One region of the Rahnella sp. EDr1-12 genome, then DNA from elsewhere that is predicted to be linked to it. Evidence: predicted binding sites of a transcription regulator. Region 1 holds the regulator's gene; the other holds the start of a gene.

Region 1 (6,352 bases):
ACGTTGATGCCCTTATACAGGCGGTTCCACGTCCAGCTCAGCACGCGGTCAGAAAGGCGCACGGCTTCATAAGAGAAGTTTGCGGCAATTTCCTCCATCAGTGCGATAGCGTTTTGCTGGGCTTTTTCATGAGAAATTTTCTTGCTGCGCGCTTCGTCTTCAATCGCTTTTTCGATGGCTTTAGAGGCCAGCAGCTTATTGAACAAATCCTGACGGGCAGGAAGACGAGGACCGACGGCCGCCAGACGCAGACGGGAGAAGTGCATACGCGCTACGCGGGCCAGTTTCTGCGCGATGGTTTTATCCGTCCCGTGCTCGGTCGCCATGTAGCGCAACGAAACGGTATTGGAGAAACGGACAAAACTGTCGCGGCCCAGCCACAATACGGCGAAGAATTTCTGGATCCCGTTCAGCACGCGCAGATGCGGCGTGTCCTGACCTTCACGGCCTGGTGCCCGACCGAACATCACCGACACCGGCAACATCTGAATGTCTAATTCCGGGTTATTGCGGTGCAGGTCCAGATAGTCATGGAACAGCTTTACGGATTCCTGCTTCGGCGTGTAATACGAGAACACGCGCGGGCCTTCCGCGATAAACACGTGGCTTGGCAGCAGCGTTCCGTCGATATCCAGCGGGATCAGGGGATCGGGCAAATTCTGGGCGAGACACTGCGCACGCAGGGTCAGCAAATCTGCTTTGGAGTTATAAGGTAATACGTACAGGATCGGGCGCGTCGGGTCTAAGTGCAACTCGGTAACCGGATCTGTAGGTATGACTTTGCTCTTTACCAGCATCGAAAGCGGTAAATTCAATAATGTGTAATAAAGTCTACGCCAACCTGACATAAAAACGTGAAGCCTCTTGTTAGCCATTTCGCCGCAAGGATACCAGAAAGCTCAAATGAGATCTGTGGTGATGAGATACCATTAAACCGCTAAAATGCATCAAACACCCGAAGGACAACCCCTCAAGGATCAGTAACAGAATGGCGAACCAAGTCACTGGATTTACCCGAATTTATAAAGCAGCCGGTTACTCATGGAAAGGGCTGAAAGCGGCATGGCAGAATGAAGCTGCCTTTCGTCAGGAAGCCAGCGCTGCTATCCCGTTAATTTTTCTCTCTTTCTGGTTCGATGTCAGCAGCATTGAACGCATCTTACTCATAGGCTCAGTGGTGCTGGTTTGCGTGGTCGAACTGCTCAACAGCGCCGTGGAATGTGCGATTGACCGCATCGGACCTGAGTTCCACGTTCTTTCTGGCCGTGCAAAAGATATTGGCTCGGCTGCCGTACTGCTCACCATCATATTGGCGATTTTTGTCTGGGTCAGCATCTTTTGGCCGCGATGGTTCTGATTTGGAATCTGTCTTCCAGTAATCGTGCTTATGCACTGTTTTTATTCAATCTTAGGTTTTCATTGCCCGTTTAGCTGTATATACTCACAGCTAGACTGTATAAACAACCAGGGGGCGGAATGAAAGCTTTAACGACCAGACAACAAGAGGTCTATGACCTGATTCGCGATCATATCTCCACCACGGGTATGCCACCAACCCGCGCGGAGATTGCCGCTCGTCTTGGGTTCCGTTCCCCGAATGCTGCGGAAGAACATCTGAAAGCGCTGGCACGTAAAGGCGTGATCGAGATTGTTTCCGGCGCGTCACGCGGTATTCGTCTGCTGATGGAAGAAGAAGAAGGTTTACCGCTGATCGGCCGCGTTGCCGCCGGTGAACCTCTGCTCGCTCAGCAACATATCGAAGGGCATTATCAGGTTGATCCGGCGATGTTTAAGCCGAGCGCCGATTTCCTGCTGCGTGTCAGCGGTATGTCGATGCGTGATATCGGTATCCTCGACGGCGATTTACTGGCTGTTCATAAAACGCAGGACGTGCGTAATGGTCAGGTTGTCGTAGCCCGTATTGATGATGAAGTCACCGTGAAACGCCTGAAAAAACAGGGCAGCGTGGTGCAGTTATTGCCGGAAAACAGCGAGTTCCAGCCTATCGTGGTGGATTTACGTGAGCAGAATTTCAGTATTGAAGGGTTGGCCGTAGGCGTTATTCGCAACGGCGACTGGATTTAACCTTCGTACTTCGGGCTATCTCTGTGTTGGCTGCCTTCGCGAACCCTGGTCACATACTTGTGTATGCCCCCGACGTTCGTTCAGTTGCCGCCTTGATGTAACTCGAATGACTGGGTCAAATTGTTGATCCAAAGGGTCATGTTTTTGATTTGCGGGTCGTGAGCCGCCTCTGACATACCGCTAAGCTTTAACGTTTCATCTCGTCGCCCCTCTCGGGGCGATGTCATTTACAGGCATATCCCGAACCTCCGGCATGAGATTCTCTATGCAACAACATTCCCTTCTTCAAAAGCTAAAACACACCTTTTTGAGCCCGACCGATAAAGCCCTCTGGATGCTCGCGCTACCGATGATTTTTTCCAATATCACCGTGCCGTTGCTGGGGTTAGTGGATACGGCAGTGATCGGTCATCTCGACAGCCCCGACTATCTTGGCGGCGTTGCGGTCGGTTCGATGATCACCACCTTCCTGTTTATGATGCTGCTCTTTCTGCGCATGAGTACCACCGGTATGACCGCTCAGGCGCTCGGAGCGCAAGACAACCTGTTGCTGGCCCGCGCGTTCGTACAACCCTTTCTTCTGGCCGTGCTCGCCGGTGTGGTGATCTTGCTTTTCCGCCACCCTCTGATGGAAGGCGCTTTTCACATCGTCGGCGGGAGCCAGTCTGTGCTTGAACAGGCGCGGCTTTTTCTGGAGATCCGCTGGTACAGCGCCCCTGCGTCTCTGGCAAATCTGGTGATTTTGGGCTGGCTGCTTGGTATCCAGTACGTGCGCGGGCCGGTAATGCTGCTGATTGCCGGTAATCTGCTGAACATCGTGTTGGATCTTTGGCTGGTGATAGGGCTTGGCTGGAATGTCCGTGGTGCCGCCACGGCCACGGCCTGCTCAGAATATTTTACGCTGTTTATCGGATTGTTTTTGGTCTGGCGCGTGATGCAGCGCCGGGGCATCAGCCCTGCGCTGTTAACCTCTGCCTGGCGCGGTGATCTGCGGCGGCTGTTAAGTCTTAACCGCGACATTATGCTGCGCTCACTGCTTCTTCAACTTTGCTTTGCCTCACTGACCATTCTGGGGGCGCGTCTGGGCAGCCATATTGTGGCGGTCAATGCCGTGTTGATGAATCTTCTGACCTTCACCGCTTTTGCGCTCGACGGTTTTGCTTACGCCATTGAAGCCCATTCAGGTGAGGCGTTTGGCGCCCGCAATCGCGAAAAATTGCTCAATGTCTGGCGTGCCGCATGCCGTCAGGCCGGGCTGGTCGCTCTGGCATTTGCACTGATATACGCGCTGACCGGTGAACAGATTATCAATGCGCTGACGTCGTTACCGGAGCTGCGCCAGCTGGCCGATCGTTATCTTGGCTGGCAGATTGTTCTGCCGCTGGTGGCGGTGTGGTGTTATCTGCTCGACGGGATGTTTATCGGCGCCACGCGCGGAAGGGATATGCGTAACAGTATGGCGGTTGCCGCGCTGGGGTACGGGCTGACGCTGTTCACTTTGCCAATATTGGGTAACCACGCGCTTTGGCTGGCGCTGACGGTGTTCCTCGGATTACGTGGTATTGCACTGGGCTGGATATGGCACCGCTACTGGCAGCGCGACAGCTGGTTTTCATCGTCAGTTCACTGAATTAGCGGGCTTTTCAAACGGTGGGTAATCGCGGGTTGCCGTTATATCGTGCTTTGGAATAATCCTAATAATGGTTTTTATCCCTCCGATGGCAGGATAAATCGAAATTCTCTACTAACCTTTAAAGTGTTAAGCCCGAGCTGCAGCGGTAATCCGCAGCTCCACAACCCTAAGGTAACAGGAGATATTTTATGAATAAGGACCAAGCCGACGGTAACTGGAAGCAGTTTAAAGGCAAAGTAAAAGAAAAATGGGGCAAGCTGACCGATGATGACCTGACTGTCGTTGAAGGTAAACGCGATCAGCTGGTAGGGAAGATTCAGGAGCGTTACGGCTATCAGAAAGATCAGGCCGAAAAAGAGCTCAAAGATTGGGAATCAAGCAACAAATATCACTGGTAAAGCGCGACTCCCCCTCGCGTGTCAGTGACGTATCCTGAGATTTAGCTGCTCCTACCCGGAACGCTTCAGGATACGGGTACACGGATGTACCCAACTGCTTCACTGTATAAACTTGTGCAAAACGTCCATTACCCGAACATTTCACCCGCTAATGACCTTCCGCTATAAACTCCGCTTTAAACCCGACCCATCAGCGTTTCTTCACCACAATTGAATGATCGTGATCGCAGTGATCGTGGCTCTCGCAGGTTTCAACGACCTTGCAGTCGCCGCACAAGCCATGCGCTTCGACCACGGAATGACGCAGTTCAAAACCCGAATCCAGTGCCAGTTTCGCTAAGCGTTCTTCGATGCCGTCAGTGGTTTTTTCTGTTACCAGCCCGCAGCGATCGCAGATAAACAGCGCAGAGGTGTGGCTCGGCTCTTCGAAATGGTGGCACAGCACATAACTGTTGGCTGACTCGACCCGATGAATAAAGCCCTGTTCCAGCAGGAAATCCAGCGCCCGGTAAACGGTGGGCGGTTTAGCCTGTGGCTCGCTGACACGCAACAGATCCAGTAAATCATAGGCGCTGATCGCACCGGGTTGTTGCGCCATCAGACGCAGTACTTCCAGCCGCTGCGGGGTAAGGCGAACATTGCGCTGCTGGCAAAGTTCTTCAGCTTGTGAAAGTAATTTTTCCGGATTATTCAGGGTCATAGCAACGTTCTCTGAGCGCAGATGGGGGTCGATAAGCCACATCATGCGGCCATCTTTGATTTTATCATGCTTCGGCCAAATCGACGAATTATGCGCCGTTCAGCCCGCCATCGCGTCCAGTGCCTTTTCCACATACAGATAGCCAATGCCCATAATTTGCTGCTCCCGGCTCAGCGTGCCCGGTGCAATATGCGTCGCCTGAGTTTTGACATGATCGGTACGGTCAAAAGGATTGAGGCCGCTTTGTGCGCAGACGGTTTTCAGCCAGGCATCGCCAAAACCGCAACTGCGACCATAAAGATAAATGTGATTGATATTCAGAATGTTGAGGAAGTTATACAGGCTCAATCCCAGTGCGCGGGCGCCTTCCATCACCTGTTCGCAAATGGCGCTTTCGCCCTGATGATAGCGGTCGATCAGTTCCTGCGTTGAGGGCGTGCGGGTGAAAGAGTCCGCAGGCTCGAGCAGACGTGCTTTTTTCTTTAATGCCGACAATGACGCCAGTGTTTCGAGGCAACCATACCGCCCGCAGGCGCAACGGTCGCCGTGAGGATCAACGATGGTATGCCCAATCTGTCCGCTGCCAAACAGATTGCCGCGATAGATTTTGTCGTTGATTACGAAAGAGGAACCAATGCCGTAATCGACATTGATCACGCAAAAATCCTGATGATTATTAGTATTTTGCCATTTCTCCGCCAGCGCCAGCATGATGCAATCGTTATCCATCAGGATGTCGGTTTGCAGCTTTTCTTCCAGCAGATATTTAATCTCAATTTCACCGGTCCAGGGCGCCTGCGGCATCCGCTGTGACACGCCGGTGGTCGGATTGACCTGACCGTGGATCGCCAGCGCCAGCCGGATTTTCAGGCCGGGATAGTTTTTCCGGTACTGATGAAAGCAGGCTTCGATTTGCGCCAGCAGCGCATCCGGCGTTTTGACTGAAATTTCCGTCATCTGATATCCACTCAGCGGCAAAACCAGCCTGCTGACCAGAATACTTTCGATGCGGTAAGGCGTGATATTCAGGCACAGCACGGCGCTGCCGTCAGTGGCTATCTGATAACTGCCGCCACCCAGCCCGCGCGTGTGTAAATTCACCGGACTGTGGATGATCAATCCGTCACGTTGCAGATCGTCGAGGATCTTGCTGACCGCCGGGATCGACAGACGGGAAAGCCTGGCCAGCGTGGATTTACTGGCATTTTTCTCACGGTAAAGCAGCGTCATCAGCACCTGTTTATTGAACTGGCGCAGCCGCAGATTATTCAACCCGACCTCGGACATTTACTTAACCCCGTTTACTGAATTGCGTGACCGTAGCAAATTCCCCGCCCCGGTACGCTGCGTAGAATCCCGGAATTGATATTTCAGACTGGCGTACTGAGGGGAAATCATGAGCACAGCAGTAAAAGTCTGGCAGGAAGCGGTCGAACTCCCGACCTGGCTGACAGGAAAGCAGGACACGCACCCGATGTTTCTGGCGCACCGGGTTTATCAGGGCTCTTCCGGTGCGGTCTATCCGTACGGCGTGAC
Region 2 (6,352 bases), on a different contig from region 1:
CGGGGGGTCAGGCCCTGGTACACCGATGGGGTGGACGGTATACCGGTGGTACACCGAACTGGCGCAGACAGGTATTCGGCGCGCGGGGGACACTACGATCCAATCGTATTTCGTTGCGTTGTCTGGCGGCGGCGGATGGGAGTTTCTCCGAGGCGGCAATGCGACAGCGTCCGGCACCTGGACATCTGGATCAGATATCCGTCACAAGTTCGACATTGAAAAAGTAAAAAACGCATTAGCATCCGTTCTAACTTTTAACGGTTCTATCTACGGTAAAAAAGACGGGGGAAGAGAAGTCGGGCTGATTGCGCAGGATGTTGAACGGGCATGTAAAGAGGCGATCACCTACAACGGTGACAGGAAGTTTAGCGACGGTACCGTTATCCCCAACTTCAAATACCTGAACACAACAGGCGCGGCAGCGGCGTATCACACGGAGGCTATCAAGACTCTATTCGAACTTGTGGAGTTGGCACTGGATAAGCCGGATGATGCAAGAGCACTGATCGCAAGCATCAAAGAGCAATCCGAAGTTATTAAAAATACCGCGATTGAAAATGAAGACCCGCGGATGGAAGCGCCACCTATCTTTGATGTCCCCAGCTCCGAAGATTATGAAGAACCCACCACATAAATTCTTACCTTGCCTATAAGCACGGGCTTTCCTAACCTATTAACAAGGGTGAGCAAAGTCATATCGATAGGTGAACATATGGACGAATCAGAAAAGTACGCCGAGATGTGTGTGATTCTTGGGGATGTTGTCTTTGGTTTGCGTCAAAATGGTTACGAAATCAGCCGTGAAAACTTAATAAAGGTTTTCGCTAATAAGCGCATGCATTGCGTCAGTGAGCGTGAGGCAGAGTGTTACCAGTCTATTATCAACAAGCTTTCTGATGCATAAAAAACCACCATAGGCGGGTAATGAACATCAGTTTTTACATCTGGAAATTACAGGGGTAGAACGCATTGACTATAACGCGAACATGTTAACTCAAGCGGAAGAGTAGCTAATCATAAGGGTTTAGTTTTTTAGGTGGGGTAAGGTGGAAGTGTAGATTTAGAAATGGCACCTTAAAAGCTAAGAATTCATTAACGCTCATTTTGCGAACGAAAAATAATTTCACTTAGTAGTAATTTATATTATCTTGGCAACTTAACTAAAATAAATAGTCTTTTATCAAAGTTAAATTATTTTATTAACTAATAAGAGGGATTTCTCACGGTGGTGAACATTGATTTCATTGGTTTTTATAACTAAAGTTTATAAATGTATTTTATTTATCAATAATCATTATCTATATCATTCATTCTGGACTTGACCACCCAAAAAACCAGCCCGATGACCAAAACCAAAACGACAATCACAATCAATGTGGTTTTCACAATATTTTGAGCCTTTTTTCATTCAAACTCTTGTGACAATAATTCTACTCTTACGGTACATATAAGTTATCTTAAAATTTAAATTATTTTTGTAATAAATTTGTACAATGAATACTAATCAATATCTTAACCATTATTATCTGATAAGAAAAAAGAATGCTCGCTGGCTAGGTTGGGAAATTCTTGTTCCGGAAATTTCAAAGGTAAATCTATCCCTACATTGAGATTTTTGCGTTGCCTGAGGGAAGCCCTTTAATGCAGTAGTTAGGTGCTCAAGTGAACACATCCCTCTACGACGCCAGGAATAATGTGTTTGACGACATGCCATGCATTTGAAGGTTTAAGCAAATCTGTGTGCTAATCTCAGTGAAAAACTACTTGAGGTTGATATGCATACTGAAGAAGAAAATTTATTAGTCAGAAGAGAAATTGGGGACGCAGTATTGGCTGTGCTTGAGCAGGGTAGAGTGGTGAGTGTAGAGAGCATAATTACATACATTAATATTTAAAATCAATAATTTATACATATGCAATGCCAAGACAGATATAGGCATGCTGTAAACTTACTGATAAAGAACTCATAAAAAAGACCGCGACAGGCGGGCAATAAACATCAGTTTTTACAGTTGAACTTTACTTGAGATAGAACGAAATAAAGATAGCATGGCAATCAAATCTCAATCCGTCAGATCAGTGCCCATAAATGAGGTTGTTTGCTGAATTGGCGGTGTTAGGGCGTAAAAAAGCCTCCGCGAACGAAGGCCAGTGAATCGCCACTAAATTTAGTTTTGGAACGAGAGCGATGCTCCCAAAAGCATAATAGTAGCTCTTGAGAATTTGGCTTATGAAACATGGTTTAGTAATTAAAGAAATCCCCCCCGTTTTGATTATTAAAAAAGAGCCCGCGTTAAAGGCGGGCAAAAATCAAAGGTATCAATATTACGCTTCTGGATGGCGGTTATCCCACCCACTCTAAAGATTAGCTAATGCTTAGATATTCACCATAAAACAGGTAAAAAAAGAGCCCGCGTTAACGGCGGGCTATCAGTAGGTAGGTACTCATGGCCTTGGCAGGCTTGCTGATCTTTTGTCAGCTGCTATGAGAATAGTGCAGGGCGGTGATTTTGCCAGATTACAGGCACAAAAAACCCGGCGCATTGGCCGGGTTATATTTCAAAAGGTTGCGTTAAACCCATTCGGGCAACTCGCGAAGTGAGTATTTGGGTTTCCCATCGACAATCTGAGTGCAAAGAAACATCTCTTCAACTATTCCCGCCAGAACTGCCTTCCATGCTTTGCTGGCGTCCGTGTTGATGCTGCTGACCGTCACCATCGGTTTAACCTTCACGTCAGCATCAGGAAAGGTGCCATGCACGCGTTTGGTCAATTCAGCCAAGATCAGCGCGTTGGCGTTCGGTACACCGGCCATGTTTCTTTTGTCGTAAATCAGCTCAACAAACATAAAATCGCCCAAACAAGTTAACTGGTTATACATACAGCAATGTTTGTTTTTGTAAAATAAAACCCTTCTGCAAAACTAATTTTAATTCGTTGAAACATATAGGGATAGGAAGAGATATTTGCAAACCAAAAAACTTGATAATTAGGTTGTATTAATAATATAAAACAATAGGTTAGTGCATATTTAATTACCTAGGATTTCGGTATGGGTATCAGTGCAGGTGCAGCTTATGCCTCTTCTGACCGTACTAATGATCAAACTGCTGATAACCGTGGTGACAAAGCTGACGTCTGGACAGTTGGCGCGAAATACGACGCAAATAATGTCTACCTGGCGACCATGTATGCTGAAACCCGTAATATGACCATGTACGGCAATGACGGCATTGCAAATAAAACGCAGAACTTTGAAGTCACTGCACAATATCAATTCGACTTCGGTCTGCGTCCGGAAGTTTCTTACCTGCAGTCTAAAGGTAAAGACCTGAACAACGGCAATGGCGGAAAAGACAACGACAAAGACCTGGTTAAATACGTTTCTGTTGGCGCGAACTATTACTTCAACAAAAATATGTCCACCTACGTTGATTATAAAATCAACCTGCTGGACAACGATGATGATTTCTACGAAAACAACGGCATCTCTACCGATGATGTTGTTGGCGTTGGCATGATCTACCAGTTCTAATTTCCTGACCAAAAGTCTTAGAAATAGCCTAAAGAAAACCCATCTCCGGATGGGTTTTTTTGTGCCCAAAACGTGACTTTCTGTGCGTTAACGCCGTCCCCGCCTTCAATAATGCAACAGTCTTTGTTATATTATTGACCAGCTCACGTACAGGGTTATTCCTCTGTGATAGGGTGCTTAACCTAAGACTTGGTTTCTCAGGACAATGAAATGTTAGATTATCGCTTTCCGACAGCCATGCAGATGGTGTTTTGTATCGCTCAGTCCCAAAAGGCTGAACAGCGCTGCACCAGTGCGATCTTAGCTACAGGTCTGGAAGCCAACTCCAGCTTCATCCGCAAACTGATGGTGCCACTGACTCAGCATGGCATTATCGTCTCAACGCTTGGCCGCACCGGCTCGATTCATCTTGGCCGCCCGGCGGAAGACATTACGCTGCGTGATATTTACTGCGCCGTGATTGAAGACAAACGCCTGTGGGCCGCACGTCCCGATGTGCCTGCCCGCTGTGTTGTCAGCGCCAATGCCTGTACCTATTTTAAAAATATCGTGAATGAGGCTGAAGAGGCGTCGTTACAGGTGCTGGGTCGCCATACGGTAGCCGATGCGCTGGCCGAGTTTGAACGTGGCGGCAAGTACAAATGCACCAAAGACCTGGCTGCGGAATACGCAGATAAGTCGCTCTGCACGAAATAAACATCAGCCATCTGATACTCACTTCGCGACATTCAGACGTAAAAAAGCCGGGATAATTTCCCGGCTTTTTACTTTCTGTCATTACCAATCAGACTGTCTGCGTCTCCTGCACCGCATGCTTACGCGTCACCAGCTTGCGCAGTGCCACATAAAATACCGGCGTCAGGAACAACCCGAACAGCGTCACCCCCAGCATTCCGGAGAAAACGGTGATGCCCGTGACGCCGCGCACTTCTGCACCAGCGCCGTGACCGAGGATAAGCGGTATTGTCCCGGCAATAAAGGCAATGGACGTCATGACGATAGGGCGCAGACGCAGGCGACAGGCTTCGAGCGCCGATTCCACAATCCCTTTGCCCTGCATCTCCAGCTCGCGGGCGAATTCGACAATCAGGATGGCGTTTTTACATGCCAGCCCCATCAGCACCACCAGCCCGACCTGAACAAAGACGTTGTTATCACCCCCTGTCAGCCACACGCCAAACAGCGCTGAAAGCATGGTCATCGGCACAATCAGGATCACCGCCAGCGGCAACGTCCAGCTCTCATAAAGTGCAGCCAGTACCAGAAACGCCAGCAGAACCGACATCGGGAACACAATCAGCGCGGCGTTACCCTGTGTTGATTGCTGATAGCTCAGATCTGTCCATTCGATATTCATGCCATTTGGCAGGAGGTTTTTGGACATTTCTGTCAGCTCGGTCATCGCTTGTGTCGAAGACAAAATGCGCGGATCTGCATCACCAATCAAATCTGCCGCCGGATAACCGTTATAGCGGATAACCGGATCAGGCCCGTAAGTGGTGGTGATGTTCAGCATACTGCCGATCGGCACCATTTCACCTTTGTCATTTCGGGTACGCAGATTGGCGATGTCTTCCACGCTGTCGCGGAACTGGCCGTCAGCCTGCGCCATCACTTTCCAGGTGCGTCCGAACCGGTTGAAGTCATTGATGTATGACGAACCGAGATACACCTGCAAGGTACTGAACAAATCATCGAGAGAAACGCCCTGTGCCTTGGCTTTATCGCGGTCAATATGCGCATCCAGCTGCGGAACGTTGGCCTGATAAGAGGAGATAGGGAAGCCCATTCCCGGCGTTTGCATAATCGAACCGGACATCGTGTTGATCGCCGTCTGCAACGCGCCGTAGCCCAGACCTGCACGATCCTGGATATACAACGAGTAACCGGAACCCTGGCCTAATCCGAGAATTGGCGGTGGCATAATCGAGAAGGCGAAACCTTCCTGAATCTGCGAGATCTTGGCGTTGATTTCGGCGTTAATTTCCGCCGCCGTGCGGGTACGTTCGCCCAGCGGTTTCAGCGCAAAGAACACCGTGCCGGTATTTGGCGTATTGGTGAACTGCAAGGCGTTCAGCCCCGGAAATGCCACAGCATCACTGACGCCGTCGGTGCTCAGCCCCAGCGCACTGATCTTGCGGATCACGGCATCGGTGCGTGACAGCGATGCCCCTTCCGGCATTTTCACCCCGGCAATCAGGTACAACTTATCCTGCGTCGGTATAAAGCCGCCCGGCACCATTTTGAACATCAGCGCGGCGCCGCACAGCAGCAGAACGTAAACCGCAAAGACGGCACCACGTCGTCCGAGCGTTTTTGACACCGCATTCTGATAACCGTGTGAACTGGCGTTAAAGAAGCGGTTAAACGGACGGAAAATCCAGCCGAACAGACGGTCGATCAGTCTTGATGGCATGTCCTTTGGCGCGCCGTGCGGTTTCAGCAACAGAGCTGCCAGAGCAGGGGAGAGCGTCAGGGAGTTAATCGCCGAAATCACGGTGGAGATGGCAATGGTGACCGCAAACTGTTTGTAGAACTGACCGGTGACGCCGGAAAGGAACGCCATCGGCACAAAGACCGCACACAGCACCAGCGCGATGGCAATGATTGGCCCGGACACTTCCCGCATTGCCTGATGCGCCGCCTCCCTAGGCGCCAGACCTTCCTCGATATTTCGCTCGACGTTTTCCACCACCACAATGGCGTCATCGACCACGATGCCTATCGCCAGCACCAGCCCGAAAAGACTGAGCGTGTTGAGCGAGAAACCGAGCAAATACAGAATGCTGAATGTGCCGATAACCGAAATCGGTACCG

What was found. Region 1 encodes LexA, which represses DNA repair genes until DNA is damaged. Its sites were predicted from a motif close to TNCTGTATGTACATACAGNA; they were not measured.
Region 2: the regulator LexA is predicted to act here: its motif matches at 2,868-2,887, upstream of ACO0U8_RS14330 (DinI-like family protein).

What each region holds. Positions count from the first base shown of each region.
Region 1 is NZ_JBLZNY010000001.1:2,027,377-2,033,728, reverse strand. Features, by position in the region: gene plsB (glycerol-3-phosphate 1-O-acyltransferase PlsB) at 1-848, opposite strand, end outside; gene ACO0U8_RS09340 (diacylglycerol kinase) at 989-1,357, shown strand; gene lexA (transcriptional repressor LexA) at 1,477-2,085, shown strand; gene dinF (MATE family efflux transporter DinF) at 2,351-3,715, shown strand; gene ACO0U8_RS09325 (CsbD family protein) at 3,907-4,116, shown strand; gene zur (zinc uptake transcriptional repressor Zur) at 4,307-4,816, opposite strand; gene ACO0U8_RS09315 (ROK family transcriptional regulator) at 4,916-6,103, opposite strand; gene ACO0U8_RS09310 (DUF5107 domain-containing protein) at 6,213-6,352, shown strand, end outside.
Region 2 is NZ_JBLZNY010000003.1:81,936-88,287, forward strand. Features, by position in the region: gene ACO0U8_RS14320 (pyocin knob domain-containing S74 family peptidase) at 1-634, shown strand, start outside; gene ACO0U8_RS14325 (DUF2767 family protein) at 713-904, shown strand; gene ACO0U8_RS14330 (DinI-like family protein) at 2,573-2,848, opposite strand; partial or broken gene ACO0U8_RS14335 (porin) at 3,044-3,535, shown strand; gene ACO0U8_RS14340 (RrF2 family transcriptional regulator) at 3,746-4,231, shown strand; gene oqxB (multidrug efflux RND transporter permease subunit OqxB) at 4,320-6,352, opposite strand, start outside.